3 regions of the Nonomuraea sp. NPDC049625 genome follow, and region 1 is predicted to be linked to each of the others. Evidence: riboswitches for the same ligand, from Rfam matches in the RefSeq annotation. Region 1 holds a riboswitch; each other region holds the start of a gene.
What was found. Region 1 has a riboswitch for cyclic di-AMP ahead of AB0J87_RS52120 (hypothetical protein). Riboswitches for the same ligand answer to the same signal wherever they lie in the genome.
Positions count from the first base shown of each region.

Region 2: linked by a shared signal. The riboswitch ahead of AB0J87_RS54270 (hypothetical protein) and the one ahead of AB0J87_RS52120 (hypothetical protein) in region 1 are both predicted to bind cyclic di-AMP.
Region 3: linked by a shared signal. The riboswitch ahead of AB0J87_RS61665 (GH25 family lysozyme) and the one ahead of AB0J87_RS52120 (hypothetical protein) in region 1 are both predicted to bind cyclic di-AMP.

Region 1 covers NZ_JBFAOQ010000019.1:8,519-18,113, forward strand. The annotation lists gene AB0J87_RS52105 (helix-turn-helix transcriptional regulator) at 1-57, opposite strand, end outside; gene AB0J87_RS52110 (ATP-binding protein) at 291-767, shown strand; gene AB0J87_RS52115 (DinB family protein) at 777-1,277, opposite strand; gene AB0J87_RS52120 (hypothetical protein) at 1,298-2,254, opposite strand; cyclic di-AMP (ydaO/yuaA leader) riboswitch at 2,260-2,401, opposite strand; gene galT (galactose-1-phosphate uridylyltransferase) at 2,467-3,546, opposite strand; gene AB0J87_RS52130 (DeoR/GlpR family DNA-binding transcription regulator) at 3,543-4,319, opposite strand; gene AB0J87_RS52135 (TrpB-like pyridoxal phosphate-dependent enzyme) at 4,578-5,888, opposite strand; gene AB0J87_RS52140 (uridine kinase) at 5,927-6,553, opposite strand; gene AB0J87_RS52145 (hypothetical protein) at 6,556-7,080, opposite strand; gene AB0J87_RS52150 (hypothetical protein) at 7,099-7,428, shown strand; tRNA gene AB0J87_RS52155 (tRNA-Gly) at 7,482-7,555, opposite strand; tRNA gene AB0J87_RS52160 (tRNA-Pro) at 7,645-7,721, shown strand; gene AB0J87_RS52165 (MmcQ/YjbR family DNA-binding protein) at 8,231-8,581, opposite strand; gene AB0J87_RS52170 (site-2 protease family protein) at 8,592-9,595, opposite strand, start outside.
Region 2 covers NZ_JBFAOQ010000021.1:53,511-63,105, forward strand. The annotation lists gene AB0J87_RS54260 (MDR family MFS transporter) at 1-384, shown strand, start outside; gene AB0J87_RS54265 (DUF5302 domain-containing protein) at 433-633, shown strand; cyclic di-AMP (ydaO/yuaA leader) riboswitch at 800-935, shown strand; partial or broken gene AB0J87_RS54270 (hypothetical protein) at 1,324-1,599, shown strand; gene AB0J87_RS54275 (alpha/beta fold hydrolase) at 1,851-2,696, shown strand; gene AB0J87_RS54280 (aminotransferase class III-fold pyridoxal phosphate-dependent enzyme) at 2,693-3,907, opposite strand; gene AB0J87_RS54285 (carbohydrate kinase family protein) at 3,904-4,821, opposite strand; gene AB0J87_RS54290 (TetR/AcrR family transcriptional regulator) at 4,868-5,452, shown strand; gene AB0J87_RS54295 (class II aldolase/adducin family protein) at 5,494-6,129, shown strand; gene AB0J87_RS54300 (DUF885 domain-containing protein) at 6,124-7,650, opposite strand; gene AB0J87_RS54305 (DUF4032 domain-containing protein) at 7,715-8,923, shown strand; gene AB0J87_RS54310 (NAD(P)-dependent oxidoreductase) at 8,917-9,519, opposite strand; gene AB0J87_RS54315 (helix-turn-helix domain-containing protein) at 9,574-9,595, shown strand, end outside.
Region 3 covers NZ_JBFAOQ010000034.1:24,125-33,719, reverse strand. The annotation lists gene AB0J87_RS61675 (M48 family metalloprotease) at 1-610, shown strand, start outside; gene AB0J87_RS61670 (DegT/DnrJ/EryC1/StrS family aminotransferase) at 625-1,797, shown strand; gene AB0J87_RS61665 (GH25 family lysozyme) at 1,841-2,617, opposite strand; cyclic di-AMP (ydaO/yuaA leader) riboswitch at 2,630-2,775, opposite strand; partial or broken gene AB0J87_RS61660 (helix-turn-helix transcriptional regulator) at 3,002-3,244, opposite strand; gene AB0J87_RS61655 (ABC transporter permease) at 3,660-4,073, shown strand; gene AB0J87_RS61650 (TetR/AcrR family transcriptional regulator) at 4,064-4,720, opposite strand; gene AB0J87_RS61645 (MFS transporter) at 4,761-6,191, shown strand; gene AB0J87_RS61640 (hypothetical protein) at 6,218-6,676, shown strand; gene AB0J87_RS61635 (hypothetical protein) at 6,942-7,520, shown strand; gene AB0J87_RS61630 (hypothetical protein) at 7,820-7,960, opposite strand; gene AB0J87_RS61625 (copper resistance CopC family protein) at 8,498-9,166, opposite strand; gene AB0J87_RS61620 (Dyp-type peroxidase) at 9,163-9,595, opposite strand, start outside.

The sequences.
Region 1 (9,595 bases):
GGAGCCCAGGAGGATGCGCAGCGCCGTCGGTCCGGAACCCGGCTGGTTCTGCGTCACTTTGCCTCCTATCAAGGTCCGCACACACAGTGACACCACATTGCCGGGTATGACAAGGTCTCAACCCCGTGTCCGATTAGCAGAGTTATGCCCCAAAACGCCGCTTGCTACTGCACAATGCAAGTGCACGTGCATTTGGGTCTTGCAGGTGCAGCGATCGTGACCCATGATGGCTTAGTGCATATTGGGCCAAACATGCACTAAGTCGGGCGGAACGGGGAGGTATCGGCAGCATGGTGGAGGATCCTCTGGCCACTGCCGATGCATTGCAAATCACCCGTGACGTGGGCTTCGACCACCTGCTCATGGGTGGCAAGCCGTACACGACCTCGTGCCCGCTGCCCTTTCAGGCCGACTCCGTGAAGACGGCCAGGGACGTGACCCGCTCGACCCTGAAGGGCTGGGGCCTGCACGAACTCAGCGACGACGCCGCGCTGGTGGTGTCGGAGCTCGTGACCAACGCGGTGCGCTACGCGATGTACGCGGCGGGACGGCGGGAGATCGAGCTCTTGCTGATGCGCGTACAGCCGCACGTGCTGCTGGCGGTGGCCGACCCCAGCGACGAGGTGCCGCGCCCCAAGGAGCCGGACTTCATCTCGGAGAACGGGCGCGGCCTCTACATCGTCGAGACCTACAGCCAGTGCTGGGGCTGGGACCCGCTGGCCCGCGGCGGCAAGGCCGTGTGGGCGCTGTTCCGCACCGAGCCCTGATCGGTCCCGTCACTCTCCGGTCACCCCGTCGATGCGCTCGCGCAGCAGATCCGCGTGACCGTTGTGCCGCGCGTACTCCTCGATCATGTGGATGAGGATCCAGCGATGGGTGCATTCCTGGCCTCTGTGGTCACCGACGGCGTCCAGCGGCCTGGCGTCCGAGATGGCGCGGGCGCGGGCGACCTCCTCTTCCCACGTGACGAAGGCCTCCTTGACGGAGGCGGCGTCCACTTCCTTGAAGTCGGCGTCGTTGTCGCGGTCCTTGTCCCACAGCTTGGGGAGGTCCTCGCCGTTCAGCACGCGGCGGAACCAGGAGCGTTCGACGTTCGCCATGTGCCGGACCAGGCCGAGCAGGGACATGGTCGAGGGTGAGACGGAGCGCAGGCGCAGCTGATCGTCCGACAGGCCCGCGCATTTGACGGCGAGGGTGCCGCGGTGCCATTCGAGCCAGTTGTTCAGCGTGGTCCGCTCGTCGCCGGTGAGAGCGGGCGGGATTCGGGTGTCAGTCATGATGTCCGACCTTATCCAGCTCAGTACATCGAGATGTGGACGTGGTCGTAGTGGTTCTCGGTGACGCTGCCGCGGTCCGACATGGCCCGCCAGCCCGAGCCCATGTTGATGCGCTGCTTCCAGATCACGTACTTGACGCCGAGCTTGCCCTTGTTCTTGAGCGCCCAGTCCGCGATCCGGTCGCCCAGGGCGTTGTTGATGGCCGCGGGCATCGTTCCGCCGGTGCTCATCATGAAGTCGCAGGCGCGCCCGAGCGGGTGCTCGCCGCTGGAGCCCGAGCGGAAGCAGCCCACCGTGTACGGCAGCTTGAAGTTCTTGGCCAGCTCCGCCTTCATCAGCCGCGTACGGGCCGTGATGTTGTCCGAGCCCGAGGGCAGTTCCGGTGCCCAGCTCCCGTCGGACTTGCGGCCGGGACCGAGCGGCACGAGGTCCTGGAGCTTCTTCCTGATGTCGTCGATGATGTCCTCGGCCTCGGAGCGCTGTTCGGTCACGTCCTTGGCGTCCACGCCGATCTGGGTGGCCAGCGCGGCGGCCTCGTCGGAGGCCTTCTTCTTGTCGTCGCGGGCCTTGGCCACCCCCTGGACCAGAGCCTGCTGCTCGGCCGTCAGCTGTTCGAGCAGGGCGGCGCCGCCGCCGTTCTGGACCATCAGGACGGAGGGCAGCGACGGGTCGTGGTTCTGGTAGCGCATCCTGGCGAGGTCGCCGACCCGCTGCTCGGCGGCGGCCAGCGTCTTCTCCGCGGCCGCCAGCCGCTCCTTGGCCGCCTTGGCGGCGGCCTGCGCCTTGGCCAGCTCGACGCGCTTGAGGTTGTACTTCTCGATGAGCTTGTCGATCTTGCTGTTGAGCTGCTTGAGCTGGGCGCGGAGCTCGGCCTCCGACGGCTTGGGGGCCGCCGAGGCCGCGGTCGCCGGCAGGAGGGCGACGGCTGCGGCGGTGACGAGGCCGATGGCAAGAGTCGCGGGGGACGGAGCCGCCACGTGGATGTTCCTCTCCCTCTGCCGGCCGGGTTAGCTGACGGGTTCGGGCTGGGAGCTGCGTGCCCTACCACCGAAGTGGATTCACCCCAGGTGCGGATGGGTCCCCGGCTCCCGGGCGACTCGCCCGGGATTAGGCGTGTGCCTGCTGTTACGGCCAGGCACAAAAGGGATGTTAGTGGTAGATCACGAGTAACGCGACCCCCATTAGAAATCTAATAGTGATCTACCTGTGATCGAAGCATCCGGGCGGCCTCCTCCGGCAGCACGTCGTTCACGAACGCCCCCATCGCGGACTCCGACCCGGCCAGGTACTTGAGCTTGCCCGGCGCCCGCCTGATGCTGAACAGCTCCAGGTGCAGGTAGCCGAGCTCGCGGTCCTGCCGCACGGGCGCCTGGTGCCAGGCCGAGATGTACGGCATCACCACGCCGAACAGGTCATCGAAGGCCCGCAGCACCGAGGTGTACAGGGGTGCGAACGCCGACCGCTCCTCCTCCGTCAGCGCGGCCAGATCGGGCACCTGCCGGTGCGGGTAGATGTGCACCTCGTACGGCCACCGCGCGGCGGCCGGCACGAACGCCGTCCACAGCTCGTTGGAGGCCACCACGCGCGTCCCCGCGGCCCGCTCGGCGGCCAGCACGTCGGCGAACAGGTTCCCCTTCGAGTAGCGCCTGGCGGCGGCGAGCTGGAGCCTGGTCCTGGGCGTGACGTACGGGTAGGCGTAGATCTGGCCGTGCGGGTGGGCCAGCGTGATGCCGATCTCCTCGCCCCGGTTCTCGAAGCAGAACACCTGCTCCACGCCCTCGATCCCGGACAGCTCGGCCGTCCGGTCGGCCCACGCCTCCATGACCAGCTCCACCTGGCCGTCGGAGAGCTGGGAGAACGACGACGAATGCTCAGAGGTGAAGCAGACCACCTCGCACCGCCCCACTCCCGGCCGGACCTCACTCAGGCCCCCCGCGTCTGTATAAGTCCCGAAATTGGTGGAGAAGGAGGGGAATCGGTTCTCGAACACCACCACGTCGTAGTCGTACGCCGGGATCTCCGACGAGCGCGTTTCCGACGACGGGCACAGCGGGCACTCGCTCGCCGAACCGGTCGGCTGGAACGTGCGCGTCTGCCGGTGCCCCGCCATCGCGATCCACTCCTCGGTCAGCGGGTCGTAGCGCAGCTCGGAGGCCACCGGCCGGGGGTCGAGCACCCGCCGGTCGATCGCGCTCCGGTCGGCGTCGTCCCGCTGATCGAAGTAGATCAGCTCACGGCCGTCGGCCAGATGGGTGATGGTGCGCTTCACGAGCCCTCCGCGATGATCAGTTCTCCGGCCCGTTCGGCCAGCTCCATGCGTGCGTCCTCAGGCAGCCCCGCATCGCTGACGACCACGTCGGCCTCGGTCAGCTCGGCGATGGTGCTGATGCCGACCGTGTTCCACTTCGTGTGGTCGGCGGGGATGACCAGCCGGTTGGCGGCCGCCACCAGCTCCCTGTCGGTCTCCGATTCCAGCAGGTTGGGGGTGGTGAACCCGGCCCGCACGCTCATCCCGTGCACGCCGAGGAACAGCGTGTCCACGTGCAGGCGGCGGATCGCGGCCACGGCCACCGGGCCCACCAGCGCGTCGGACGGCGTGCGCACGCCGCCGGTCAGCACGACCGTGCGGTCGGAACGCGGGTTGCGGTGGAAGACCTCGGCGACGGGGATCGAATTGGTGATCACTGTCAGCTCGGGGACGGCGATCAGGTGGCGGGCCAGCGCCCACGTGGTGGTGCCCGCCGAGAGCGCCACGGCCGTGCCCGGCCGGACGAGGCCGGCCGCGCGGCGCGCGATGGCCTCCTTCTCCTGCTGCTGGCGGGCCGACTTGGCGGTGAAGCCCGGCTCCTCGGTGGAGCCGGGGCCGAGGGCGGTGGCGCCGCCGTGCACCTTCTCCAGCAACCCGCGCTCGGCCAGCACCTCGAGGTCCCGACGGATGGTCATGTCGGATACGCCCAGCTCGCGGACCAGGTCCGCGACCCGGACGCCGCCGTTGCTGCGCACGCGTTCGAGGATCGTCTGCTGACGCTGCTGTGCGAGCACGCCCGCTCCTTCCAACAGATTCCACCAAATTATGACACGGAATTGTTGGGGAATGTTAGTTCGCGTGCTGCGCTTGCGCTGGTCAGCACGGGCGGGGAGGCTCGTGGCGTAGCCGATCATCGGCCCGATCACCGGAGGCGAGCTTATGGCCAGGCGCTCACGCAAGGGCAAGGCACGCAAGAAGAAGAAGGCGAACCACGGCAAGCGCCCCACGGCGCGCTGACCGGGTGGCCGCCTCTTTCGGCGGCCACCCCGCTTTCAGCCCGGCAGCTCGGTCAGGGCCTGCTCGATGCGGTCCTGCGGCAGCGTGTAGTCCTCCAGGTGCCCGGCCAGGTAGCGGTCGTACGCGCCCAGGTCGAAGTGGCCGTGGCCGCAGAGCGCGGTCAGGATCACCTTCTCCTCACCGCTCTCCTTGCACCGCAGGGCCTCGGCGATCGTCTCCGCGAGCGCGTGCGTGGGCTCCGGGGCGGGCACGATGCCCTCGGTCCTGGCGAAGCGGACACCCGCCTCGAAACACTCGCTCTGGGCGCGGGTGACCGCCTCGAACAGGCCCAGCTCGTACATGTGCGACAGCAGCGGCGACATGCCGTGGTAGCGCAGGCCGCCCGCGTGGATCGGGTCGGGGATGAACGCGTGCCCCAGCGTGTGCATCTTGAGCAGCGGCGTCAGGCCCGCGGTGTCGCCGAAGTCGTAGGCGTACACGCCGCGCGTGAACGACGGGCAGGCGGCCGGCTCGACCGCCCTGAACACGGTCCGTATCCGCCCGGCCAGCTTCTCGCGCAGGAAGGGGAAGGTGAGGCCGGCGAAGTTCGAGCCGCCGCCGGTGCAGCCGATGACCAGGTCCGGCATCTCGGGCAGCTGTTCCAGCGCCTCCTCGCCGATCACGGTCTGGTGCAGGAGCACGTGGTTGAGTACCGAGCCGAGCGCGTACCGGGCGTCGGGCGTGGCGGCGGCCACCTCGACGGCCTCGCTGATCGCGATGCCCAGGCTGCCGGGCGAGTCCGGGTCGTCCGCCAGCACCTTGCTGCCCGAGCCGGTGACGGGTGACGGGCTGGCGTGGACGGTGGCGCCGTACACCTGCATGAGAGAGCGGCGGTACGGCTTCTGGTCGTACGAGGCGCGCACCATCCAGATCTGGCATTCGAGGTCGAACTGGGAGCAGGCGAACGCCAGGGCCGACCCCCACTGCCCGGCGCCCGTCTCGGTGGTCAGCAGCCGCACCCCTTCGCGGGCGTTGTAGTACGCCTGGGGTACGGCCGTGTTCGCCTTGTGCGACCCGGCGGGCGAGACCCCCTCGTACTTGTAGTAGATCCTGGCCGGCGTATCGAGGGCCTTCTCGAGCCGGCGCGCCCGGATCAGCGGCGTCGGCCGCCAGAGCCGGTAGACGTCGAGCACCTCTTGCGGGATCGGGACGAACCGCTCACCGCTCACCTCCTGGCCGATCAGCTCCATCGGGAAGAGCGGCGCCAGGTCGTCGGGCCCCACGGGCTCGCGCGTCGCCGGGTGCAGCGGCGGCGGAGGCGGGGCGGGCAGGTCGGGAACGATGTTGTACCAGTGACTGGGGATCATCGCCCCAGTCTGCGCCGCTCACGTTCCGTGTTCCAGCATCACGCGTCGCGGGTCATGACGGCGAGTCTGCGGGGATGATCGGCCCTGACCACGACGTCGGCCGCCCGCTGGGGGCGGGCCTCACGCTCGTACCGCTCGTACGCGGGCAGCCGCCACCGCTCGTCCTCGGGAGTCCCGCGCTCCAGCGCCCCCGCCGAAAGCCATACGTGCACGCTCACCTCGAACGCCAGACCCCGTCCCAGCAGCAGCGTCCCGTCCACGATCAGCACGCCGCCCGGGGGCAGCTCCTCGTACGGCACCCGGTACGCCCGGTCGACGCGGCTGTCCCAGAGCCGCGGCAGCACCCGCCCCGAGCCGCCCTCGTCCAAGGGCTCCAGCACTTCCCTCCGGAGCGCCTTGACGTCGAGCCAGTCCTCGTAGAAGGCGTCCGGATCGGTCCTGCCGTGCTCCAGCCGCAGGGACGCGGGCCGCAGGAAGTCGTCCGCCGACACGCGCAGCACGGGCCGCCCGCGCAACCGGAGCGGGGCGACGAGCTCGTCCGCCAGCGTCCCGGGACGCGCCGCCGCGGCCCCGTCCACGGCCATCCGCACCCACCCCGGCCGTCCGGCGACCCGTTCGGCCAGCTCCTCGACGAGGCCGTCCCGGGAGATCGCTCGCGCGCGCATGCCTACGATCGCAGGCCCGCCACGAACCGGTCCATCTCCGCGGTCACGTCCCTGAGGATCTCGACCGATCGGACCGGGTCCTCGAAGGCCTCCAAGCCGTGATCGGCGCCGGGGACCTCCAGGTACGGGTGGCCCAGCCCACGCGCGGCCTCCCCGTCCCAGAGCTTGTCGGCGCTCCCGCCCACCAGCAGCGTGGGCGCCCCGGTGCGGCGCAGCGCCTCGACGACGGCCTCATGCCTGAGCAGCGGGGTGAGCCAGATCGCGGGCAGCCCCCGCTCGGCGGCCAGCGGCGCGGCGAACGTGCCGAGCGACTTGCCGACCAGGAGCAGGCGCTCGGCCCGCTCACCGTCGAGGGCCTGCCGGGCCTGCTCCATGACCCAGCCGGCCAACTCCCCCGCGTCCTGGGTGGCCGGCGACTGCCACCAGACCTCCCGCACGGACCAGCCGTGCCGCCTGAGGACCGCGCCGGCGAAGTGGAGGAGGGGACGGGCGGGCACGTATCCCCTTCCGGGAAGCAGCACGGCCACCCGATCAGGATCGCCGTCGTGCCGCGTCGCAGCTCCGAAGATCCTTTCTGGCACCATCCCCCAAGGATAGGCACAGACGCGAAGGGCGGGACGGCTTCAGATCTTCACCTGCACATCCAGCCGTCGTCCACGTCGGCCAAGGTGTCTCGCACGGACGCCGGCAGTTCGAAGATCCCCGGACCGAGCCTCCGCGAACTGATGACCCGTATGGGGCGCTCCTCCACGCGAGCGGCGCTGATCTACCAGCATGCGACGCAGGACCGTGACCAGGCCATCGCGCAGGCGCTCGGCAAGGCGCTGAAGGAGCACGGGAAAAGACAACGGGCACGGAAGATCAAGAAGAAGTAGTCCAGATCACGAAGGCCAGGTCGCCTCATGGGGCTGACCTGGCCTTTCGTCTTTGGAGCGGACGACGGGAATCGAACCCGCGTAGCTAGTTTGGAAGACTAGGGCTCTACCATTGAGCTACGTCCGCGCGAACCGGTCGAACTCTGGTCTAGACTTCATCCGGTCGTTAGGGCGTAAGCGTACCGGAGTCCCGGAGCGCATGCGCACTCGGCTAAGCGGGGCGTGGCGCAGCTTGGCAGCGCGCTTGCTTTGGGAGCAAGAAGTCGCAGGTTCAAATCCTGTCGCCCCGACCAGCTCAGAAGGCCCTCTCCGATGTGGAGCGGGCCTTCTGCTTGACTATCGCTCCCACGAAGTGCCGAAGACCCGCTCCACGGCCCCGGGACACACTCCCGCCGAGAGCCGCAGGCGGGCACCAGGCAGGTGCACGCGATGCCAAGTGGCCGTAGATCAGCGGCTCCTTGCCGGCCCGGCGGCCATAGCGCGCTCGAACCTCCTCGGAGGTGAAGGCCAGCCAGACGCCGTCAGCCCGGCTTCGAGACGTACGGGCATGATCGCTCTCATGAAGCTACCCGCGCCGGACACGATGACGGTACGGCTCTCAAAGTGGATCAGTGCCCGGCCAACTCGTCGGGGTACGGGTAATCCCACGCTGAACGAGGGCTCCGGCACATCGGCACCAGCCCTCCTGCCTGATCACCTCGTACGCCACCCCTACGACCAGCGGTGACCCAAGGTCCACAGGCTTGGAAAGCGGGTGTGGGCCACCTCCACCACGGAGGTGGCCTTCGGCGTTTCACGCCGGTCAGGGCATGTGGGCGATCAGCGACTTCGGGGCGATCTGGCGGTAGGCGTCGGCGACGATCTCCGCGACCTCCGTCCAGTCCACCTCCACGTCCAGGTAGACCCCCAGCCACCCCCGGTGCCCCACGTACGGCGGGCGGAAGAAGCGCTCCGGGTCCTCGGCCACCAGCTCCCCCTGCGTCCCGGGAGGCGCGGCGCACCAGAAGGCGAGCCGGTCGTCGTGGTGGTGGTCGGCGAACATCACGAACGTCTTCTTCCCACGGACGAACCAGGTCGGCTCCCCGTGGCTGGGCCGTTCGGTGACCTCCGGCAGCGCGAGGCAGAGGGCGCGCAGCCGTTCCAGGGCGTCCATGGCGGGGGCGTCAGCCGGTCAGCGTGAGCGGGTTGACCAGGTCGGCGTAGACCAGCAGGCCGGCCATGATCATCATGGCGAACGCGATCACGTACGTCAGCGGCAGCACCTTGGCGATGTCCACGTAGGCCGGCTCCGGCCGCCGCATGACCTTGGCGTAGGCCCGCTTGATGCCCTCCCACAGCCCGCCCGCGATGTGGCCGCCGTCGAGCGGCAGCAGCGGGATGAGGTTGAACATGCCGATCGCCAGGTTGAACCCGGCCAGCAGGTTGACGAAGAAGGCGATCTTGTTCGTGTTGGACAGGTCGGAGGCGAGGATCTCGCCGCCCAGGCGGCCCGCGCCGACCACGCCTACCGGGCCCTCGGGGTCGCGCGCCTCGCCAGAGAAGGCCGCCTGCCAGACGCCGACCATCTTCTGCGGCAGGTTGACGATCGAGCCCGCCACCCGGCCCATCAGCCCGCCCATGTAGCCGATCACCTGGCCCATACTCTGCTGCTGCATGACCTCCGTGGGCCGGACACCCAGGAAGCCGACGTTCTTGTCGATCTTCTTCGGGTCCTGCGGGTTGGGCCGGTCCTGGGCGATGAGTGTGACGTTGAGGGTCATGGGCTTGCCGTCGCGGACGATGCCGAGCGCGACCGGGCCGGCGCCATGAGAGCGGATCAGGCGGGTGGCGTCGTCCCACGAGCCGATCTTCTGGCCGTCGAAGGAGACCATGCGGTCGCCGCCCTTCATGCCTGCCAGGGCGGCCGGGGTGGACTGGTCGGTGGGCTTGCACGTGTTGCGGTGCTCCGAGATCGGGATCACGCATGTGTCGGTCTCGGGCGACACGATCGGGGCCAAGGTGGGCAGGCCGATGCCGACCAGCAGGACGCTGAAGAAGACGAACGCGAGCACGAAGTTCATCGCCGGACCGCCGGACATGATGATGACCTTCTGCCACCACTTCTTCCGGTAGAAGACCCGGTCCTCGTCGCCGGGGCGCACCTCCTCCTGCGCCGCTTCGCGGGCGG
Region 2 (9,595 bases), on a different contig from region 1:
ACCGACGGGCTGCTGCTGGCCGGCTGGATGCTGCTGATCGGGCTGGGCATGGGCCCGATGCTGTCCGGCCTGACCGTGGCCTCCCAGCAGTCCGTCGAGCCGCAGTACATCGGCGTCGCCTCCGCGAACCTGACCTTCTTCCGCCAGATCGGCGGCTCCGTGGCGCTGGCCGTCGGCGGCACCCTCTACACCTCGACGGTCACGGCGGAGGCGCCCGTGCACGGCCTGGCCGCCGCGCACGCCTCCGCCGCGGCGGCGGTCATCCCGTCACTGGGGGTGGCGGGGGCGCTGCTCGCCCTGATCGCGCTGGTGGCGATGCCGGCCAGGCGGCTGGAGGTGCCCGCCACGCCGCAGAACAGGGTTGAGGCCAGTTTCGCGTCATAAGCGGCGCCATGCGAAGCTGTGATAGTCCCCAACACCATGGAGGTCCTCATGGCGGAAACACCGGAGCCGGAAGTCAGCGAGACTCCCGAGGACGAGATGAAGCGCAAGTTCCGCGAGGCGCTGGAGCGCAAGCGTAACCAGCACGCGGACTCGGGCGCGGGTGGCAAGGGCGGCGACCCATCGAAGATCCACGGGGCGCACGGTCCGGCTGCGAGTAAAAGATCGTTCAGGCGCAAGAGCGGCGGCTGAGGCCGGGAATTTCAAGGGGGTACGGCCATGCCGTGCCCCCTTTCTCTATGCCGGAGGCAGGTAGATCTTTACACCGATTCATGACGAACTGTTTGTGTTTGTCCGGAATACGTGGTTAGAGTGATGCCCACTTACCAGCCGGTGGCGTGGACCACACAAGGGAACCAGCCGGCTGGCGCCTAATCCCGATCACTCGGGAGCCGGGGACCCACCTCCCTGGGGTGAATCCGACCTTGTGTCGGTAGGGCAACTCCACCGCCCGAACCCGTCAGCTAACCCGGTAGGCGAGATGGAGAGGACATATGCAGAACTTGAATGATCACGTAGAACACCCATACGGCGTGATGACGGCCGCCCTCTGAGCGGTCCCTTCTCCAGGCTCGTTTCGCGCTCCGCGTAGCTTTCCCCCTGTCAGGTGCTTTGCCCTGCTACGCCCTTTTTCAGCGAGCGCAATCCCCCTGCCCCCTCGCGAAGGACTGTACTTTCATGTCTGCACGTTCTGGTTTGCGTACCCTCGCTCTGCTCACCGCCTCCACCGTCGGCGCGCTCACCATCGCCGGCACCGCGGCCCACGCCGACTCCAACACGGACGAGAAGGTCCTGCTCAAGGGCTCGACCACCGCTTCGTACTTCTGGGACGACTCCTCCGGCCGCGCCGGGGACACCGGTCTGCCCGCCGGTGGCAAGCCCATGCAGAAAGGTCTGGCCGCCAGCCCGAGCTGGCCGCTCATGACCGAGGGATACGTGATTCACGACGGCAAGAAGCTGCCCTTCTTCGTCGGCGACCGCGGCCCGGGCGTGCCCTCCAACAACGGCGTCATGCTCGACCTGGACGGCAAGACGTTCGCGGAGCTGACCGGCGGCTCGTTCAACATGGAGACGCTCGGCGTCGACGGCGTCGGCGGCCAGGGCCACATCAAGGTCGACTACGTCATCACCAAGTGGGGCAACGGTCCCGGCAAGAAGAACTACCCGGTCCCGTTCTCGACCGGCGCCTGGTCCGAGCGTGACAACAACCCGGCCGAGCCCCCGGCGGCCGGTGCGGCCGTGCCGGCGCCGGCGCGCGAGGCCGGAGAGTGGAGCGCCAGCACGGGCGCCGTCGTCGCCAGCGCCGTGGCCGCGGTGGGCGGCGGCGTGGTGCTCGCCAGCGACCGCGTCCGCAATCTTCTCAAGGGCTGAACTTTACGGACCTGGACCAGAATGTCATTCTGGTCCTCGTGACCACCCGCGTAGCCGCGAACGGCATCGAAATCGCCTACGAGAGCTTCGGCTCGCACGAGGGGCGCCCCCTGCTCCTCATCATGGGGCTCGGCGCGCAGCTCATCCACTGGGATGAAGGGCTCTGCGCGCTGCTGGCGGACCAGGGACACCACGTCGTACGGTTCGACAACCGCGACGCCGGTCTCTCCACACACTTCCACGACAAGGGCGTTCCCGCGATGGGGGCGCCCTCGCCGTATCTGCTGGACGACCTGGCCGACGACTCGGCGGGACTCATGGACGCGCTGGGCTGGCCGGCCGCCCACGTGGTCGGAGCGTCGATGGGCGGCATGATCGCCCAGGCGCTGGCCATCCGCCACCCGGACCGGGTGCTGACCCTGACCTCGATCATGTCCACCCCCGGCCCCTCGGCGGCCCCGCCCACCGAGGCCGCGCTCGCCACCCTCATGGCCGCGCCCCCCGCCGACCGCGAAGCGGTCCAGGCCCAGGCGGTGCTGACCTGGTCGGTCATCGGCTCGCCCGGATACGAGCTGGACCGCGAGCGGATCACCCTGCTGGCCGGACTCGCGTTCGACCGCTGCTTCGACCCCGGCGGGACGGCCCGGCAGCTCGCCGCCATCATGGCCTCGGGCGACCGCACGGCAGGGCTCGCCGGGGTGCGGGTGCCCACGCTGGTGCTGCACGGGGAGGCGGACCAGCTCGTCCCGGTCGCGGGCGGCCAGGCCACGGCCGCGGCCGTCCCGGGCGCCCGGCTGGTGACCTACCCGGGCATGGGCCACGACCTGCCGCGCCCGCTCTGGCCGTCCGTCGTGGCCGAGATCAGCAAGCTCACCGCTCCCTAGCCGAAGTGGGCACGGGTCTCCGCGAACGCCTGGTCCGTGCCCTCCAGCGCCCTGGCCACGTCGGCCTCCGTGTGCGCGGCCGACATGAACCAGTTGTGCCACGGGTGCAGGTAGACCCCGTGCCGCAGGCAGGCGTCGCTCCACCACATCGCGACGGAGAGGTCGGCGTCCCCGTCGAAGCTGAGCCACGGGATCGTGACGGGTCCCGTCTGGTTCACCACGAACCCGTGGGACTTGGCCTGCGCGTAAAGCCCTTCGCGGAGCTGCGTGCCCGCGCGTTCCATGGCGCCGATGCCGTCCGTGTCGCGCAGCGTCTCGATGGTCGCCTTGGCCGCCGCCATGGCGACCGCCGAGAACCAGAACGACCCCGTCGAGTACAGCGTCTGCGCCGGTCCGCGCAGCGCGTCCGTGCCGGTGACGGCGGCGATCGGGTAGCCGTTCGCCATGGCCTTCGACCAGGCGGTCAGGTCGGGCCGCACCCCGTACGGCTCCCAGGAACCCCGCAGATCGACCCGGAACCCGGCCCGCACGTCGTCGATCACCAGCGCGGCCCCGAGCCGGTCGGCCAGGGCGCGGGCGCCCCGCGCGAAGGCGGGCTCCACCAGCTCCTGGTCCTCGAACGAGTCGTGCTTGAACGGCGTCACGATGATCGCCGCCACGTCGCCCTCCACGGTCGCCGCCGCGGCCTCCAAGGACTCGAGTGAGTTGTACGTGAACTCCACGAGGTCGGCCCGCTCGTTGGGCGTCGTGCCCGCCAGGGAGGGAGTGCACCAGGGGTCCGCCCCGTGGTAGGCGCCGTGCGCCATCAGGACCTTGGTCCGGCCGGTGGCGGCGCGGGCGACCATGAGCGCCTGCGTGGTGGCGTCGGTGCCGTTCTTGGAGAACATCGCCCAGTCGGCGCTGGGCACGGTGTCCACCAGCAGCTCGGCCAGCTCCACCATGACCGGGCCGGGGCCGTTGAGGCAGTCGCCGAGTGCGGCCTGCCGGGCGGCGGCCTCCTCCACGCGCGGGTGGCGGTGGCCGAGCACGACCGGGCCCCAGCTGCACATGAAGTCGATGTACTCGCGACCGTCCACGTCCCACTGGCGGCAGCCCTCGCCGCGTTCGAAGAACTGCGGGAAGCCGGGGGCGAAGAGGGCGGCGTTGAGGTGGCCGTACATGCCGCCGGGGACGACCTTCAGTGCGCGCTGACGGAGTTCTGCGTCGGTCATCCGAGAGTCCTTAGAGTCGAGTCGAGATCGATGAGGCCGGCGTCCGAGCCGAGCCCGGTGGCGACGCGGGCGGCGGCGGCCGTGCCCCAGCGGGCCGCGGTCAGCACGTCCTGCCCGTGCAGGAGTCCCGTCAGGAACCCCGCGCAGTACGCGTCCCCGCAGCCGGTCGTGTCCGAGACGTCCACCTTGAGTGCGGGCACCGTCTCCGCGCCTTCCGCAGTGACCACCAGGCTGCCCGCGGCCCCCAGCGTGACGAGCACGCCGCGCGGCCCGTCGGCCAGCAGGGCCCGGGCGGCCTCGCCGACGTCGGAGGCGCCGGTCATGAGGAGGGCCTGCGACTCGTTCGGCAGCACGTAGTCCACGTGCGGCAGGAAAGCGCGGGCCATTCCCAATAAGTCGGGCATCTCCGAAAGGAGGTCCATGGTGATGACGGTGCCGGACGCGCGTACCTCGTCCAGGAGGGCGAAGAACGCCGGGTCGCCGAGGCCGAAGGTGACGTCCATCCCGCCCAGGTGGATCGCCCGCACGCCGCGCAGCACGTCGGGGTCGAGGTCCGCGTACGTCACGCTGAGATTGGCCCCCGGCACGTGGAAGCTGGGCCGTCCGCCGTCGGGCCTGATGGGCAGGATCGACGCGGCCGTCTGCTCGCCCGCCCTGCGCACGAGGCGCGAGACGTCGACGCCGCGCTTGGCGAGCACCGCCACCAGGAAGTCACCCAGCTCGTCGTCGCCGGCGGCTCCCATGGTGATCACGGGGTTGCCCAGCTTGACCAGGTCGACGGCGGTCCCGGCGGCGGCGCCGGCGGCGGTGAGGCGGATCTGCTCCACCAGTACGGTGTCCTGGCCCTCGGGGATGTGATCGATGGGCCTGGCGAGAATGTCGACGATGTGGACGCCGACGGTGGCGACGGTCATAGTCTAAATAGACAGACGTCCGAATAAAAAGTCAATGGAGGAGCCGATGCCCAAGATCGTCGATCACGACGAGCGCCGGCGCGAGGTCCTGTCAGCCGCCCGCCGGGTGATCGTCAGGGACGGCATCGACGCCGCCACCACGCGGGCCATCGCCAAGGAGGCCGGATACTCCAACGGCGTGCTCGCCCACTACTTCGCCGACAAGGACGAGATCCTGCTGTCGGCGCTGCGCCAGTCGCACCAGCGCATCCGCGACCGGCTGACCCGCAAGGTCGAGGGCGCGACCGGGCTGGCCGCGCTGCGCGAGCTGCTGCTGGACAACCTGCCGCTGGACGCCGAGCGCACCCAGGAGTCGCGACTGGAGGTCAGCTTCTGGAGCCGCAGCCTGGCCTCGGAGCGCCTGGCCGACGTCCAGCGCACGGAGGCGGACGAGCTGCGCGCCGCCGTACGCGACCTGCTGGCTCAGGCCCGTGCGGCCGGCGAGCTGCGCACCGACGACAACCTGGACGACCTCACCGAGCACCTGCTCGCCCTGGTCGACGGCCTCAGCCTGCACCTGCTCCTCTACCCGGGCCGGCTCAGGCGCGTCGACGTCGAGCGCCTCATGCTCCAGGCGCTGGATCGTTTGTGACCCGTTGATGTATTTCGGACGACCGACTACATTTGCCGCGCATGAGCCTGCGCGAGCAGTTGTGCGAGTACGGCCGGCGCGCGGTCGAGCTCGGCCTGGTCATCGGCACGTCCGGCAACCTGAGCGTGCGCGAGGGGGATCTGGTCGCGGTCACCCCCTCGGGGGCGGCGCTCGACCGGCTGACCCCGGAGATGTGCCCGGTCGTGGACGTCGAGGGCTACCTCGTCGAGGGCGACCTGCAGCCGTCCAGCGAGACCCCCATGCACCTGGCCGTCTACGCGACCACGGACGCCAAGGCCATCGTGCACACGCACTCGGTGTTCGGCACGATCGTGGCCACCACGATGACCGAGCTGCCGCCCGTGCACTACAACGCGCTGCTGCTCGGCGGCGTGGTCAAGGTGGCCGAGTACGCCACCTACGGCACGCCCGAGCTGGCCGCCAACGTCCGGGCGGCGATGGAGGGCAAGAAGGCCGCCCTGATGGCCAACCACGGCGGGGTGACCGTCGGGGCGACGCTGGAGGAGGCGTTCGAGGCCACCCGGCTGCTGGAGTGGCTGTGCGAGGTCTACGTCCGGGGGCTCAGCGTGGGCAAGCCGGCCGTCCTCACGAACGAGCAGCTCAACGCGGTGATCGAGCGCGCGCTGAACCCCCCGACGTTCCCTCGTCGCCTATGAGAGCGCCGCCTGCTCCGCCAGGCCCAGCGGCAGCCCGCCCGACCCGGCGATCCGGTCGTGGAACTCCTTCAGCGACCCCTGGAACGACTCCCGGATGCGGTCGATCTCGATCGCGCCCGTGAGGTAGGAGGGCGCCTGCGTGGGCCACGCGCAGTAGCGGTTCACCTCGCCCTGAGCGGTGCCCGGCGACAGCGACGCCCTGGTCGCCATGAACGTCTCCGCCTCCTCGATCGACATGTCCTCGCAGTGCAGCGCGGTGTCCACGACGATCCTGGCGGCGCGGAAGATCCGGCAGTCCAGGTGGGCCAGCTCGGTGGCGGGGGTGTCGAAGTAGCCCTGCTCGTGCAGGAGCTTCTCCACGTACAGGGCCCAGCCCTCGGTGAAGTACGGGGTGCGGAAGACCTTCCTGGCAGTACGGGGGTTGCCCGCCATGTACGACAGGTGCCAGTGATGCCCCGGGTAGGCCTCGTGCACGGCGATCGAGGGCATCTGGGCCCGCGAGTTCGTACGGAGGCGCTGGCGTACCTGCTCGGGGGTGAAGTCGTCGGGCGTGTAGGGGACGAAGAAGACGCCCTTGCGCGAGGCGCTCAGCGGGGGCGGCGCCAGGTAGTGGGCGACGGACAGCACCGGACGGGTGTACTCGGCGGACGGGAGCACGTCGCACTCCTCGCCGTCGGCGAACGTGACCAGGTCCCGCTCCCGCACGAACTCCCTGGCCCGCTGGGTCTCGGCCGCGTACTCGGCCCGCATGTCGGCCAGGGTCGGCGGATGGTCGTCCATGAGGAACTCCATCGCCGCCCGCCAGTCCTCGCCGCCGTTGACCCGCAGCGCCACCTGGCGCATCCGCGCGTCCAGCTCGGCCCAGGCGGCCTTGCCCTTCTCGTGCAGCTCGGCGGCGCCGTAGCCGAGCATCTCGCGTTCGCGCAGCAGTGTGGAGTAGAGCTTCTCGCCCATCCGCCAGGTGCCGCCGCACTCGAAGCCCTCGAGGAAGGCGACCAGCTCGTCGAACGCCCGCGCGGCCGGTTCGGCGGCCTCGGCCAGCTTGGCGGCCAGGTCGGGGTCCTCGACCATGGACGGGATCGTACGCGTGAGGAAGTTGCGGCCGGTGCGGGCCTGGCCGAGCCCGCGCTTGATCAGCAGCGGGGCGGCCAGCTCGGGGTCGAGGTTGGCGCGGCAGGCGGCCAGCACGCCGGGCACCTCGGCCAGGCGGGAGACGGCCGAGGACACCAGCTCGGGCTCCGGCTTGAGGCGCCGCTGGAACGGCGTGTACATGGAGGAGAAGATCGCGGACAGGTAGACGGCCGGGTCACGCCGCCACTCGGGCCAGGAGGCGAGCGCGGTCGAGCCTCTCAGCTGGGAGAGGACCAGATCTCTGTCGATGGCGTCGTCAAGGGTGGCCGTTCGGAGGGAGGAGAGGCGGTCGAGCCAGCGGGCCTCTTCCCGCTCGCGGGCGGTCCAGCCGGAGGCCGTGAAGTCGCCGAGGGTGTGATCATAACCGTCGGCCCCCAGTAAGCTGGCCACGACGGGACGGTCGGAAAAGTACCACTTGAGAAACTCGTCCACCAATGCACCATATCCTGTGGAAATGCCCCTGCAGATCACTGGCGCGCTAGGCGACCCTGACCTGATCCGCCTCCCTTGGGAGGTCCCCCTCCAAGACTGGCCGCAGTACCATCTCGTCGATCTGCCGCGCGGCATTTCACGGCACGTGGTGCGGTTCGCCCGGCTGTCCGGCAAGGTGTACGCGATCAAGGAGATCAGCGAACGGTACGCCAAGCGCGAATACCAGCTGCTGTGGGACCTGGCCCGCCTCGACGCGCCCGCCGTGGAGCCCGTCGCCTACGTGACCGGCCGCGAGGAAGGGCTGGACGCGGCGCTGATCACCCGGCACCTGCAGTTCTCGCTGCCGTACCGCGCCGTCATGTCGGGCACGCTGCGGCCCGACACGCTCACCCGCCTGCTGGACGCGCTGGCCGTGCTGTTAGTGCGACTGCACCTGAACGGGTTCTACTGGGGCGACTGCTCGCTGTCCAACACGCTGTTCCGCAGGGACGCTGGGGCCTTCGCCGCGTACCTGGTGGACGCCGAGACCGGCGAGATGCACCCGATGATCAGCGAGGGGCAGCGGCTGGCCGACATCGACACCGCGCACACGAACATCTTCGGCGAGATGCTCGACCTGGAGGCCGGCGGGCTGCTGCACCCGTCCATCGACCCCATGGAGACCGCCGAGGACATCGTCACCCGCTACCACCGCCTGTGGGATGAGATCACCCAGAGCGAGATCATCGAGGAGGTCGACTGGCACCGCGTGGAGCAGCGGATCCGCCGGCTGAACCTGCTCGGCTTCGACGTGGCCGAGATGATGGTGCGGCGCAAGGTCGGCACCGGGCGGCTCATCGTACGGCCCAAGGTCGTGGACTCCGGCCACCACCAGCGGCGGCTGCTCCGGCTGACCGGGCTCGACGTGGAGGAGAACCAGGCGCGGCGGCTGCTCAACGACCTCGACGGGTTCCGGGTGGCCAAGGGGCTGCGGCACGAGGACGAGGCCATCGTGGCGCACCGGTGGCTGGCGGAGATATTCCAGCCGACGGTCGAGGCCATCCCCGCGGAGCTGCGCGGCAAGCTGGAGCCCGCGCAGCTCTTCCACGAGATACTCGACCACCGCTGGTACCTGTCCGAGGAGACGGGCGCGGACGTGGGGCTGGCCGCGGCCGTGAAGTCGTACGTGGACAACGTGCTCGTCCACAAGCCCGACGAGAAGGCGCTGCTCCCGGAGGAGGCGGCTCAGTAGGCCACAGTTATGCGCTTGCGCGGGTGGGCGCCGTTCTCCAGCTCGTCCGCGACGGCGACCGCGTAGTCCTCGGCCGAGATGAAGCTGCGGCCCTCGCGGTCGGCGAGCAGCGTGTCGCCGCCGATGCGGTAGACGCCGGTGCGCTCGCCCGGCGCGATCTCCGCGGCCGGTGAGATGTACGTCCAGTCCAGGTCCTCGACCTCCCGGTAGAGGCCGAGGGCCGACCTCTGGGCCTTGGACTCCTTTTTGTAGAGCTCCGGGAAGCCGGGCGTGTCGACCAGGTCCTGTCCCGGCGCGATCTGGAGGCTGCCGGCGCCGCCCACGACGATCAGCCTGCGTACGCCGGCGGCGCGCACGCCCTCGATGAGCGCGCGGTTCGCGTCCAGGAACGGCGGCTCGGGCTCGGTGCCGTCGCGGGGCGGGGCGATGGCGGAGACGACGGCGTCGTAGTCCTTGGCCAGGGTGGCGGCGTCGTGGACGTCACCCTTGACGGGGCCCTTGCGGCTGACGGCGGTCACCTGGTGGCCGCGATTCGCGAGCTCGGCGGCTATGCGCTGGCCGATCATGCCGGTCGCGCCAAAGAGCAGGATCTTCATGTGCGCCAGAGTATCCATCGGATACTGGTTACTTCATCGTGCTATAAGTACCTTATGGATACTGGCGATGTCTTCG
Region 3 (9,595 bases), on a different contig from region 1:
GATCGTGCTCCTGCTGATCATGGGCGGCGCCGTCATCCATGCCGTCGCACGCTGGCATCGGGACCTGCGGGATGCCAAGGCGCTGGGCACGGGCGTGGTGGCCGACGAGCGCCCCTTCGCCATGGCGGTACCGGGAAGGCGTGGAGGAGTGATCCTCTCCAAAGGGCTGCTGAGCATGCTGTCCCGGCGGGAGCTGGAAGTGGTGCTCCGTCACGAGGCCGCGCACATCCAGTACGGCCATCATCTCTATCTGATGGCCGGCACCATCGCCACGAGGATCTTCCCTGCGCTGATCTACCCCTATCGGGCACTGTGCTTCGCCATCGAACGCTGGGCCGATGAACAGGCCGCCGCCGCAGTCGGAGACCGCGAGCTGACGGCGCGTACGATCGCCCGAGTCGCCTTGGCACAGCCGGCAGGGGAAGCCCGCACATTTCCTTCCCTGACCGGCTCTCACATCGCCCGCCGCGTCGAGGCCCTGCTCGGACAGAGCCCACCGGACAACCGCATCACAGGTCCGGTGCTGCTCAGCGGCGCCTGGATGGCCACGGGAAGCGCCATCTCACCCACTCTTACCCACCATGCCAGCTTGCTGCTTGTGCTGTTGTGACCACGGTGACGGGAATGTTCAAGCACCTGGAAACGGAATTCGCCTCTCGTCTCGGACGAGACTGTCTCGCCGTGCCGTCGAACAGGCTCGGCCTGTTCATGGTCCTGAAGCACCTGATGGCTCCGGGCGAGCGCCTGCTGATGTCACCGATCACGGCTGACGAGATCCTCTTCCTGGTGCTCGCCGCCGGGCTCCGACCGATCATGGCGCCGGTGTGCCGGCAGAGCGGCAACATCGACGCCACCCGGATCGACGAACTGAACTTCGACGGGGTGCTGACCACCAACCTGTACGGCCTGCCCGACGACGTCCATGCTCTTGGCAGGCTCTGCGCCGAACGGTGGATCCCCTTGATCGAGGACGCCGCCCACGCCCTGCAGACCACCGTCGGCGGCGTTCCCGTCGGCACCTTCGGCGCGGCGGGGGTGTTCAGCCTGTCCAAGCACGCGGGCGCGGCACCCGGTGGCATGATCGCCCTGTCGTCGCCGCATCAGCGGCCGGCTCTGCTGGAAATGCGAGAGCGCTGGAGCACTCCCCGGTACCGCACGGTGGAACTCGCCGCCCTGCTGAAGACGATCGCCCGCAACACGCTGGCCGGGACCCTGCTGTCCCTGCCCGCGTGGCACATGTCCCACGCCCTTGGGCTGCTGGAAAGCCGACAGGGCCACCGCATCGAGCTACGCCGTACCGCGCTCGCCCCGAGACTGGGCGGTCTGGCCTCATCGGCGGCGGGCGTCGGCGCGCTGGATCCCTGGATCCGCGCCGACAACCACCACTACCGCGCGAGGCCCGGCAGCCTGACCGAGAGTTACGCGCTCCGCAGGATGCAGGTGATGGACCGCCAGAGGGAACGTCGCCTGGCAGGAGTGGCGAGCCTTGCCGCTCTCCCCATGGCCGCCCCTGCCGTACGGGATCACATCGACCAGCCGCTGTTCCGGGTGCCTCTGCTGGTCGAGAACCGCGAGCGTGCCATCGAAGCGTTGCGGGGACAAGGCGTGATCACCGGATACATCTACGATCCACCCTTCGACGACTACGCCCCCGGCCTGATCGAGCCCTCGCCGCTGCCGCAGGCGGCGAACTGGTGGGCCCGACACGTGCTGCCCGTGGATCCGCTGCAGGCCGAACAGGCCTGGCCGGTACTCGCCACGCTCTCGTCACCCGAGGTACCGGCGCGGCCCGCCTGACAACGAAACCAGGGAGATCAGCGAGACCCGGTAGCGCCGCAGCTCAGGCGGCAGGACGGCCCAGGCCGCGCAGTTGGGCGGGGGTCAGCGCGGAGACGTTCTGGTCGATGGGGGATTCGGTGTACTGGTGGATGGCCCAGGACTTCCAGTCGGCGGGCGGGGTGATGGCGCCCTTGGCCTTGCTGTAGTGGGCGACCCACAGGGGGTACTGGGCCAGGCCCTTGCCGTAGGTGTTGGCGAAGTTCCAGCCGCTGTAGATCATCGGGGTGATTCCGGTCTTGGCCTTCACGTGCGACAGCCAGGTCTTGGCCCAGGCGTTGACCTCGGCCACGGACTTGCCGTCGGTGGTCTCCAGGTCCAGGACCAGCAGGTCGCCGGCCTTGGCCGGCTGCGAGTTCACCATGGCGAGGAAGTACTCCGCCTCGGCGATGGGGTTGTTGCTGGGGTGGCCGAAGTGGTACGCACCCCGCACGATTCCCTTCTTGCCCATTTCGCGCCAGTGGCGGGCGAACGAGGAGTCGCGGAAGGACGTGCCCTCGGTGGCCTTGATGATGCCGAACTGGGCCGGGCTGGCAGCCCAGTCGTACTGGGACTCGTACCTGGAGACGTCCACGCCGTAGGTGAATGCCCTGGTCCCCTGCTGGGCTTCGTGCCGCGTGTCGTGGTCGGTGGTCGAAGCGAGCGCGGTGCCGGTCGCGCCCGTGAGGGCGGCGGTCCCGGCCAGGATCGCGCCGGTGATGGCGAGGCTCAGGTGCTTGGCGGGAAGAGCGCGGTGGCTCTTGAGGGAATGGGCGAGTGCGGCAAGCCGGGGCTTGAGCATGAGGGTATTGACTCCTTGCTTCCATGCCGCCTACCGGGTTAGCTGACGGGTTCGGGCGTGGAAGTGCCCTACGGGCGCAGCCTGGGCTGGCGTCCGATTCACCCCGAAGAGAATGGGTCCCCGGTTCCGCGAGGGGGCGGATTCGGCGGCCGTACGCGACGCTGGGGGCGGCGTACGGTCTGGTCAACGAAACGGCAACGCAGCGACGGAAAGGTTGGTCACTGCGCTTATCACAGGTACGTAAAGGTATATATCTCCCCATGGATGGTGCAAGCGGGACAAATCCGATCTTCGGTGTATCGGGCCCGAAACGCCTTGCCGGTAGCAGGTTCGGAGCCAGGTAAAGGTTTGCGACGCGTCCCCGTTCGCTTCTGCCCGGCTGGCTCAAGCGGGCCCGGAACTCTCCCGTGCTGTCCCGGCGGCGTTGCCGGGGCGGTTGATGCCGGTCTCGTAGGCGAAGATCACGGCCTGGATGCGGTCGCGGAGGCCCAGCTTCATCAGGATCCGCTTCACGTGGGTCCTGATCGTGGACTCCTCGACGACGAGCGCGGCGGCGATCTCCCGGTTGGACAGGCCGCGGGCGACGAGTTCGAGGGTCTCGCGCTCACGTGGGGTCAGCGCGTCGAGCCTGGCCTGGTCGGCGAGGTCCGGGGCGGGCGGCGGTCAGGGGCGCTGGCTTCGCCCCGGCGAGACCGGCGCGGTCGTGCTCAGCCAGATCGTGCGCGACAACACCGTCCCCGGGCTCGGCGCCGGCGACACCGTGCGGCTGTTCATCGACGGCAAGCCCAGCACCTGGCGTCTCGCCGGGATCGTCGAGGAGAGGGAAGGCGTCGGTGGCGGCGCGTACACCACGGCCGAGGGCTACGCCGCCGCGAGCGCGCAGCCCCCTCTCGTCAACCAGCTCCGCGTCATCACCACCGCTCACGACGAGCGGACCCGCGAGGAGGTCGCCGCCGCCGTCGAACGTGCGCTGACCGGCGCGGGGATCGACGTGGGCACCGCTGCTTCGGTCAGCCGCACCAATGCCGCCTCCGCCGGGCACATGGGGCCGGTGCTGCTGGTCCTGCTCGGGGTGGCGCTGCCGCTGGGCGTGGTCGGTGCCATCGGGCTGGCCTCGACCATGAGCGCGAACGTCCTCGATCGCACCCGCGAGTTCGGGGTGATGCACGCGATCGGCGCGCGCCCCAAGGCCGTGCGCCGGGTCGTCGTCACGGAGGGAGTGCTCCTCGCCCTGGCGGGGTGCGTGGTGGCGATCCTGCCGGCGCTCGGGCTCACCGCCGTCCTCGGCGTCGGGCTCGGCAACCTGTTCACCAAGGCACCACTGCCGTTCACTATCTCGCTGCCGGCCGCCGGCATCTGGGTGGCGCTGTCCGTCCTGGGTGCGGTGCTGGCCACCGAGGCCGCCGCCGGTCGCGCCTCGCGCATCACCGTACGTGAGGCCCTCAGCTACTTGTGAGACGGCGAGCTGCCGCTCGTGTCGAGGAGTTGGCAGGTCAGGGCGTCGCAGGCCCAATGCTCCCAGCGCTGCGGCGTCCATGCTCGGCCGGTGACGAGCAGGTGGTAGGTCTCGGGGCTGAGCACGGCCAGGGCGATGTCGGCGGCTTCGTCGACGCTATGGCGCAGGGTCGTCTTGCCCGCCAGGGCCTCGGCCAGGGTCAGCTGTACGGTGTGGCGCTGTTCGAGGTTGGTGCGCCACACCTGGGCCAGGTCGGGGTCGGTGGCCGCGGCGCTGCGCACGACGTCCAGCAGGGCGGCGGCGCGGGCGTAGATGGCGGCGGCGCCGGCGACCTGCAGCCGTAGCTGGTCGACCGGGTCGGGGGTGGCCAGGGCCTGGCGGAGCCAGGGGCGTTCCAGGGTGGGTACGGGCTCGTCGTCGCCGGCCACGGCCCGGTCCAGGGCCTCGGTCAGGATGGCCCGTTTGGTGCCGAAGGCGTAGTAGACGGTCTGCACGCCGACCCCGGCCTTCTCCGCGATCGCCTCCACGCTGGTCGTCGCGTATCCGGCCGTGGTGAACAGCCCGGTTGCCGCCTCGATGATGCGTGACCTGGTGAGCCGTGCCCGCGCGGTGCGTCCGTCGATCTTGCCGGTCTTCGTTTCCGCCATGACTTGACTGTAGCGCGACTACGAAAACTATATTTGTAGCGTGACTACGAAAACATGGGCGCGAGGTCAGCTCCCCGCGCTGTTACTGCTGACCTCGGTCGAGCTGGTGGTGTTCCTGGACGTGTCGATCGTCAATGTCGCGCTCCCCGCGATGGGCGCGGCGCTGACGCTGGGCGAAGTCGGGCTGGCCTGGGTGGTGAACGCCTACCAGCTCACCTTCGGCGGGCTGCAACTGCTCGCCGGACGCCTGGCCGACCTGGCCGGGCGGCGCCGTGTCTTCCAGGCCGGGCTGGCCGTCTTCACCGTGGCGTCCCTGCTGGCCGGGGTGGCGCCGAACGCCGCCGTGCTGATCGCCGCCCGAGCCCTGCAAGGCGTCGGCGCCGCGGTGGTGATACCGGCACAGCTGGCGCTGCTGGCGGCCATCTTCACCGCGCCGGCCGCGTACCGGCGCGCGTTCGGGGTGTGGAGCGCCATGGGAGCGGCCGGCGCCGCCTCCGGGGTGGCGCTCGGCGGCATCCTCACCCAGCTCGCGGGATGGGGGGCGATCTTCCTGATCAACCTGCCGGTCGGCCTGGCGGCTCTCGCGCTGGGCAACCGCTACCTGCCGCCTGATACGAGGGATGCGCGAACCGGCGGCGGTCGGCTCGACCTGGCGGGAGCGCTCAGCGGGACCGGGGCGCTCCTCGCTCTCGTCTACCTCGTCTCCGAGCTGGCGACCCGTGGATGGGACGCCCTCACCCTCGCCGCGGCCGCCGCGACTGTCCTGCTGGCCATGCTGTTCGTGCTCAACCAGCGACGCAGTCCCGCGCCGCTGGTCCCGCCCGTACTGCTGCGCCTGCGCGACGTGCGGGCCAGCGCGGTGGCCAGCGTCCTGGTCGGGGCGGCGCATGTGCCCGCGTTCGTGCTGATGTCGCTGTTCCTGCAGGACGTGCTGGGCTACAGCGCGATCGCGGCCGGGTTCGCCGTGCTGCCCATCGCGGTGACCAATCTGGTCACCGCCCGCACGCTGCTGCCCTGGGCGCTCGGCCGGTACGGCCCGCGGGTCGTCCTGGCCGCGGGGATGGGCTTGCTGGCGACCGGCCTGGCCGCCTTCGCGCTGCTGCTGACGCCGCAGGCCGGGTTCTGGACGGCGGTCCTGCCCGCGAGCGTCGTGTTCGGCGTCGGCCTGCCCGCGGTCTTCGTCGGCTCCACCGCACCCGCCGTGCGCGCCGCGCCGAAGGACGCGACCGGTGCCGCATCCGGGCTGGTCAACACCTTCCAGCGGGTCGGTGCCGCGCTCGGTGTCACCGCCGCGCTCGTCGCCTCCCAGAGCTGGGCCGGCTCTCACGGTGGCGCGCTCGCGGACGGACTGCGGCTCGCGCTGGCGGGCGCCGCGCTCGTGGCCGTGGCGGGCGTCGCCTGCGCCCTGGCGATGCTCACCCGTCAGCCGGCCGCCGCTCCCGAGACACACGAACTGGAGGGCCGGCGTTGACCCCCAACAAGCACACCGCCCGCCCCATGGCCGTGACCGTCACCGCGACCACGATCGCCATCGAGAGCGTCATCACCGGCGTTCATCACCTGTACGGGGCGATTCTGGAAGCCGACCTGTTCGGGGCACACGTGGTGCTGGTGGTCCTGTTCGCCGGGCTGGTGACGGCGCTGCTCCTGCGACGGCATCTTCGCCGCACGCGAGACGGTGCGCCTTGGGGATTCATCGCCTTCGCGAGCCTCTTCTACGTGGGCTGGTGGGGCCTGTTCGAAGGGGCCTACAACCATACGGCCAAGCAGGTGCTTCACCTGGTAGGCGCCTCCGAGGAATCCCTGCGCCGCCTGTTTCCGGTGAAATTCGAGGTCCCTCGCGACGCCTTCTTCGAGGCCACCGGGATGCTGACCTTCGTCGCGTCGCTCGGGGTCGCCTGGTCCCTGTGGGGCATGGCTCGGTATCGGGAGCATCTGTGTAGACAGGCGACTTGATCTTCATACTTTTCACCGGCTCTTCCCCTGAATGGGATAAGCCTGCGGCGTGGCGTCATGGAGCGGCTGACGGCGGCTGGAAGCATCGTACGAGTCTCGTCGGCTCGCTCGGCGGGCGAAGAGCGCCGCTCTCCGGCCTGCCGGGCAGTCGCGATCATGGCTCGTATTTCGGAAGGAATGGTACATGTCCACGCCAATTCCCCGAAAAGTAGCCGTAGTCGCTCCTGGTAGGCCGAAAGTGCGTCGCTCCGCCAGAAGAATGACCATGTCGACCATGGGCGGCTGCCTGTCGATGGTCATGGCCGCTGCCTTGCCCCTCTCGGCGCGCGCAGAAAGCGTCGACCACCAGGACGACAGCCTCGACCCTGGCCGCGGCCGGTGCTCACCGCGAACCTTCATCAGAGCCGATCGGCTTTCACCGAGGAACTTCCTCGTGCCTCGCACCCGCTACATCGACGGCCCCGGTGGGTCGATGAAGGTGGAGATCACACGGGAGCACCAAGTGCGCGCCGCCATCGAGGGATTTAACGACAGGCAAGCTGAGATCAGCACCGGCGACTTGGTTCGCAAGTTGCGAAGGATGGGGTTTTCTTCTCTTCAAGAAGCGCACAAGGTCTTCGGCGGACACGAATATGAGAGAAAGGTCAGCAAGGGCATGTACGGCAACCTGTCGTACCGCGTCTTCGGCTACCGCATCGGGTGGTCGGCCTGGGCCGTCCTTGGCACGTGCCGCCGCGTCCGGATCGATTCGGGAATCGCCAACGTGCCCGCCAGGGTCGAAGGCTGGCGATACTGGGAGACCAAGCACCCGCGGTTCAAGGGCCGCCGACTGCCTTTCGCGTAATGCCTGGCCTCGGGATGTGACTCCCGTACTGGAGCAGGTCAGGGCTGCGGGAGGCGCGGCATCAGCGCGTTCGGCACCACCAGTTCCGCCCGCAGGCTCGCCGGCCGCGCCAGAGCATCGCTGCCGTCACCGGCGGACTCGACTCGTAGGCCTCCAGCCGTACGGCATCGTGCAAAGCCTGGTCATCATCGACCGGCGACACTCGCACCGCCGTCCCAAGCCCTCCAAGCCTGAGGGAACCGTGAGATTGGCCCCGGCTCGGGCAACGTCCCGGCCTCGGGGAAGGCATTCAACCTTGCCTACTGTCGTCTGGACTCGTTGTTGCAACCATGCAGCAACCCGTTGGCGGCCGTGGAGGCGAGATAGGCCGCCGCGGTCGGTGAGCCGGGGGCCCAGGAGGGAGCGCCGCGTTCGAGCAGGGCCAGAGGGATGAACATCATCACTGCCAGCGAGCCCGTCGCGAACGCGGGTGCTGGCGAGTGTCAGCCGGAGCAAGGGAGCGGGAGGGCGCCAGCGCCGCCTTGGCGCGGCGGTGCGTTCCTCGCCGCGGGGGAGCAGGACCGCGGCGAGCAGGCCCGCGACCGCCCCGCCTGCCGACAAACAGAACCCCAGCAGGGCGTATGCCTGTAGGCGCCGCGTTCCCGTGGTGACGCGGGCGAGAAGCTCCTGGGTGGCGGGCTCGTACAGTTCGAACGCCAGGCCCACCAGGACTACCGCGCCTGGGATGGCATGGTCCGCGGGGGCAGCCGGTCCAGCAGGAAGGCTCCGATCCAGAGGTGAGCGCGGCGATCCCGAAGCTCGCCAGGGCGGCGAGGCGCCAGCTCGGGGCCGGTGAGCACCGCGAGGAAGGCCAGGGCTTAGGAGCCGAGCTGGTTGAGCACCCGTATCCACAGCAGCGTTCGCGCCGCCGCCGGGATCAGCTCCTGATGCTCGTGTCGGACTGGGAGCGCCCGTGCCCAGAGGCACGGGCGCTGTCGTCATGCTTTCGAGCTGCCGGCGCGCTTTCGGCCTGCTACAAAGACGGACACGCCGACGACGACCACCAGCGCGACCACCACGAGCAGGACGATCGGGAATGTTCCACCGCCGTTGCCGGTGGAGTCGGCGGCGGCAGGAGTGGCCGTGACCTGAGTCGGCGACGGCGGCAGCGGCGATGCCGCACTCGGCTCAGGCGAGGTGCTCGCGCCGGCCGTGTCCGTGGGGGTGGGTTCGGGCGTGGGAGCCTTGAGCGTGAAGTGGAGCTCCTCGGCGACGGGGTGGCCGTCGGCGGAGACCACCCGGAACGCGATCGCGTAGCGTCCGTTGGCCAGGTCCGGCTTCAGTGCCTGGGTCAGGGTTTCGCCCTTGACCTCCGGCTTGCCGTCGGCGACCTTCGCGCCGCCGGGACCGGTGACGACCACCGTCACGTACTTGCTGTTGATGTCCTCGGTGAAGACCAGCTCGATGCTGGAGATCGCCTCTTCCACGGTTGAGTTGTCTTTGGGATCGCTGGACTTGAGCCCGGCGTGCGCGAACGCCGGAGCCCCGAAACCGGCGACTGCAGCGAGCGTGATCGCCAGTAGCACGAGAAGGCGGATGGGCAAGGAGCGATGAATCATGGTGAACCTTTTCAAAGGCAAGAACGGCGCGTTGGGGGTCGATTTCATGTCAGCAGGCCCTGTCCGATCCAGCCGTCGGGGTCGCAGCCCGGCGGGATGGCGAAGACGGCCGAGCCGATCGGCGTGGTCCACTCGTTCAGCAGGTCGGCCTCGGCCAGGCGCCGCTGGATGGGGACGAACTGGCGGGTCACATCGGCCTGGTAAGAGGCGAACAGCAGTCCTGCGTCGGCCTTGCCGTCCGGGCTGACGCCTTCGTCGTAGTTGTAGACCCGGCGCAGGATACGCAGGCTGGGATCGTCGACGCGGGCGCGCCGGATGTGGGCGTACTCGGAGATGACGGGGAATCCGGTCGCGGTGAGCCGGGTGAAGTCCGCCTCGTCGTGCTCGCGGCTGCCGGTCAGCGGAGCGCCGTCGGCCAGGCGCCGGCCTATGGTGAACTCCTTGGCGGTCGTGTCGGCGGCGTCCCACGTCTCCAAC